Regions from separate parts of the Paenarthrobacter sp. YAF11_1 genome, predicted to be linked through region 1. Evidence: riboswitches for the same ligand, from Rfam matches in the RefSeq annotation. Region 1 holds a riboswitch; the other holds the start of a gene.

Evidence for each region. Region 1 has a riboswitch for glycine ahead of gcvP (aminomethyl-transferring glycine dehydrogenase). Riboswitches for the same ligand answer to the same signal wherever they lie in the genome.
Region 2: it holds a riboswitch for glycine, as region 1 does, so the genes downstream of both, gcvP (aminomethyl-transferring glycine dehydrogenase) here and gcvP (aminomethyl-transferring glycine dehydrogenase) in region 1, are expected to answer to the same signal.

The regions. Positions count from the first base shown of each region.
Region 1 covers NZ_JBFRDF010000027.1:4,761-7,152, reverse strand. Annotated here, with positions in the region: gene AB4Y77_RS22785 (MFS transporter) at 1-325, opposite strand, end outside; gene AB4Y77_RS22780 (TetR/AcrR family transcriptional regulator) at 398-937, shown strand; glycine riboswitch at 1,030-1,127, shown strand; gene gcvP (aminomethyl-transferring glycine dehydrogenase) at 1,308-2,392, shown strand, end outside.
Region 2 covers NZ_JBFRDF010000014.1:6,423-8,814, forward strand. Annotated here, with positions in the region: gene gcvP (aminomethyl-transferring glycine dehydrogenase) at 1-871, opposite strand, end outside; glycine riboswitch at 1,021-1,119, opposite strand; gene AB4Y77_RS18475 (PucR family transcriptional regulator) at 1,195-2,392, opposite strand, start outside.

The DNA.
Region 1 (2,392 bases):
TAGCAGCCGAAACCGCTGCGAAGCCGGTGCTGCCGATCAGCAGCAGCCGCCGTCGTCCGATTCTGTCGCCGAGGTTGCCCATGGAGACGAGCAGTGCGGCAAGGACCAGCGGATAGGCGTCAACTATCCAGAGCAGTTGAACGCCGCCCACGTCCAGGGAGCGGGCGATCTCGGGCAGGGCGAAGGTGAGCGCGGTGTTGTCGACGGCCACCAGCAGCACCGGGAACATCAGGAGTGCCAGTGCCGTCCAGTCGCGCCACGGTGCTGCCTGGCCCATATCGGGACGAGCGGAACGGGGTGCTGGGGTTGAGGACGGCGAGTACATGTCACTTACTGTACCGTCCAGACGGTACAGTTTCAAATACAACCCGGCGAGCCTTTAGGGAATGATGGACACATGCCACGAAAACCAGTTGCCCGGGACGCCGTCCTGGATGCTTTCGAAGCCCTCCTCATCGAGGTGGGGGAGCGAGCCGCCACGCTCGACGCCGTTGCCAAGCGCGCCGGCGTATCCAAGGGTGGGCTGCTCTACCACTTCCCTAATAAGGAAGCGCTGATCACGGCCCTCCTTGAACGCCTGGACCTGCTGGCCGACGAGGATACGGAACTGATGAAGGCGTCGCCCGAGGGTTCCGCTGCCTACTTCATCCGCTCCTCGCTCTGGGCAGACACGCCCATGGACCGGGCTTTTGTGGCCGTCACCAGGTTGGCTGAAGTGGCCCATGAGGAAACGCGTCGCAGGTTCGCCGCCATTCAACAGCGATGGCTGGACGTGCTCGCCGAAGACGTCGGCCCGGAGGTCGCCAAGGCTGTGAGCTATATGGGTGACGGCCTGTATTTCAATGCCATTTTTGAAGGTGGGCAGGAGGGCGGCAATGCCGGGCGGGAGGCCGACGTCGAAATCCTGCTCGGGGTCCTCGAACGGCTGCGGAAGTAGCAGGCCGTCCATTTGCGGCGGCGCCCGTGACGTAGGACAATTAACCTTTGTGGCCTGCCCTGATCGGGGCCATACATAACTGAAAATGCCTTTGATCTGCGGCGGGAGAGTCCTGCAAGCACGTGATGCAGGCGCCGTAGGAGCAAACCCTCCCCAGGAATCTCTCAGGCCCACGCACCGCCGCGGCGAGGCAACTCTGGAAAGCAGCAGGCGCTCAGCCCACCCCAAGGGTGAAAGAGTGCTGTGCTCACCGACGGTGCAAGCGAGGTTGTTCACGCAACGCGCGGAAACTCTCAGGTCCAATACAGAGCGGGGAGGAACCCAGCCGCTGTGGCGTACCCAAACGCTGCCCAAGTAATGGAGTTCCTTCGTGACGGTTAGTTCTGCCTCCACCACCTTCGTCGATCGGCATATTGGCGCGCGCCGCCAGGCCGACATCGAGACCATGCTCAAGTCCGTCGGTTACGACACCGTTGATTCGCTGGTCGACACCGCCGTCCCGAACGACATCCGCCAGGACGTTGCCCTCACCCTGCAGAACGCGCTGAGCGAAGTTGAGGTTCTGGCCGAGCTGCGCAAGCTCGCCTCCAAGAACAAGACCGCCGTCCAGATGATCGGCCAGGGCTACTACGACACCGTGACGCCGCCGGTGATCCGCCGCAACATTCTTGAGTCCCCTGCCTGGTACACCGCCTACACTCCGTACCAGCCGGAAATCTCCCAGGGCCGTCTTGAGGCTCTCCTGAACTTCCAGACCATGGTCCAGGACCTGGTTGGCCTGCCGATCGCCAATGCCTCCCTGCTGGACGAAGCAACGGCCGTGGCCGAAGCCGTCCTCATGATGCGCCGCGCCAACAAGAACAAGACTGTCCAGGACGGCAAGACTGTCCTCGACTCCGACTGCCTCCCGCAGACGATCGCCATTGTGAAGGGCCGCGCTGAGGCGCTCGGCTTCGAGGTCGAGGTTGCTGACCTCTCGCTGGGTCTCCCTGAAGGTGCCATCAACGGCGTCGTGCTCCAGCAGCCCGGTGTTTCCGGCCGCGTCTTCGATCACTCAGCTGTTATCGCCGAGGCCAAGGAGCGGGGCGCGCTGGTTACCGTCGCTGCCGATCTCCTCTCCCTCACGCTCATCACCCCTCCGGGCGAGCAGGGCGCGGACATCGCCGTTGGCTCCGCGCAGCGACTGGGCGTTCCGCTGTTCTTCGGCGGCCCGCACGCCGCCTATATGGCGGTCCAAAAGGGCCTGGAGCGTTCCATGCCCGGCCGTCTGGTGGGCGTTTCCAAGGACGACGCCGGTGTCCCCGCCTACCGCCTGGCGCTGCAGACCCGCGAGCAGCACATCCGCCGCGAGAAGGCCACGTCCAACATCTGTACTGCCCAGGCGTTGCTGGCCATCGTGGCCTCGATGTACGCCGTTTACCATGGCCCCGAGGGCCTCAAAGCGATCGCTGAAAC
Region 2 (2,392 bases), on a different contig from region 1:
CGGCCATGTAGGCAGCGTGCGGGCCGCCGAAGAACAGCGGAACACCGAAGCGCTGCGCAGTTCCGACGGCGATGTCCGCACCTTGTTCGCCCGGGGGCGTGATGAGGGTGAGCGCCAGCAAATCTGCGGCGACGGTGACCAGCGCACCGCGTTCCTTGGCATCGGCAATCACAGAGGAGTGGTCGAACACGCGGCCGGAAACCCCGGGCTGCTGCAGGACGATGCCGTTGATGTCACCGTCGGGAAGGCCAGCCGAAAGGTCGGCGATCTGGACTTCGAAGCCCAGCGCCTCGGCCCGGCCCTTCACGATGGCGATGGTCTGCGGGAGGAGATCAGCGTCCAGGACAGTCTTGCCGTCCTTGGCAATCTTGGACTTGTTGGCGCGGCGCATCAGCAGCACAGCCTCGGCAACGGCGGTGGCTTCATCCAACAACGAGGCGTTGGCTACAGGAAGACCGGTAAGATCCTGCACCATGGTCTGGAAGTTGAGCAGCGCTTCGAGGCGGCCCTGCGAAATTTCCGGCTGGTACGGCGTGTAGGCCGTGTACCAAGCCGGAGCTTCCAGGATGTTGCGGCGGATCACCGGGGGCGTCACGGTGTCGTAGTAGCCCTGGCCGATCATCTGGACAGCGGTCTTGTTCTTGGAAGCGAGCTTGCGGAGCTCGGCGAGGACCTGCACCTCGGTGAGGGCGTCGTTTCCACTCGAAAGCCTCAGGGCAGTTTCCTGGCGAATGGAATCGGGGACGGCGACATCTACCAGGCCGTCGACAGAGTCGTAGCCGATGGCCTTGAGCATGGTGTCAACGTCGGCCTGGCGGCGAGCGCCGATGTGCCGGTCCGCGAAGGCGGTGGGGGTTGATTGAACAGTCAAGAGGAACTCCATGATTCAGGCGCCCAGTGAGCGCCACGATGATGTGGGGTTCCTCCCCGCTCTGTATTGGACCTGAGAGATTCCGCAGGAATGGTTGCCTGCTTGCACCGTCGGTGAACCCGGTTTCCCGGGCTGCTTTCCAGAGTTGCCTAACCGCGGCGGTACATGGGCCTGAGAGATTCCTGGGGAGGATTTGCTCCTACGGCGCCTGACTGGATGTACCGGCAGGACTCTCCCGCCGCAGATCAAAAGCGTTGCATCACCATGAGTGACACGCTTCACACCATAGCTGGTTGTTTTGAAAAAGCGCAAGCAAGGTGTGACTACTGATGCATCGCTTCGTGGATCTGCAGGGCGAACCACAGCTGGGCCACGGTGGACGTTTCACCCATGTCCAGCCCCGTCAGCTCGCCGATTTTCCGCATCCGATAGATGATGGTTTGCCGGTGCGCGAACAACGCCGTCGCGGTCTTTTGCCACGACCGCTGTGAGTCCAAATAGGTCCTCAGCGTCAGAATGAGATCGCCTTCCTGGCCCTGCTCGTAGTCGAAGATTGGGCCCAGCAGCCGCCTGACCAGCGCGGTTCCTTCCTCAAAACTGGTGAGCCCCAGCCACGATGGGCCTTGCTCATAACGGGCCAGCCCCACCCTGTTCGCACGGGCCGAACCGAGCGCCCACAGGGACTCCTGCAGCGCACGCTGGATGTTTGCCACGGTAGCCGGCGCGCTGATTCCGATCGCCGCATCTTCCCCTGCACAGTGCACCAGGACGCTGTCCGGCACGTCTGCGGGGACCACCACGTGAAGCCTGTTGTTCCGCTTCAACGACGCCGACGCAACCCCGTGCCGCCACAGTTCGATGTGCACGCTAGCCAGCCTGCCGCCGTCGTCCGTTGCTTTATCCGCGGCGGCCGCCGTTCGGCCTCCGGCACCCGCCGTCATGGAGGCGAGCAGGAAACCTTGGGGCGGAACCTCAAAAGCTGCGAGCCGGCTCTCCATCTCCGCTGCGCCCAAGCGTCCGTCCATGGCTTGCAGCAGGAACTCGCCGGCCAGCCGGTGGCGGCTTTCCAGCGACAAAACGATGCGCGAAAGCTGCAGTCCCAGCACGGTTGCGGCGTGAAGAAGTACGACGGCGTCCGGGTGCGGTTCGCTGTTGGGCAGCACTACCAGAAGCGCGTTGGCGTGGGTGGGAATGTCCATGGTGAGCACATGCCTGCCGCGGATACGGTGCCACTGGAAGTTCTTGCCCGCCAGGCCAACCTGCCCGGACAACGGAGCCCACTCTTCGGCGAGGAACACCGGGAGTGCGTGCCCATCGGGGTGCCAGGGATGGAGGCATCGGCGGTCCACCACGAACAGGTCCGCGTCGAGTTCGGTGGCGAGCCGCTGGACCAGGCTCTGCCAGTGGTCTTCGGAGGCTCCGGCGGTGCGGAGGAGATCGTAAACGCGGGCCGTCTGCCGCAGCCGACGGGATTCTTCGAGCAAGGAGGACTCGGCCACCGAGCGGGCGATGGCGATGAAC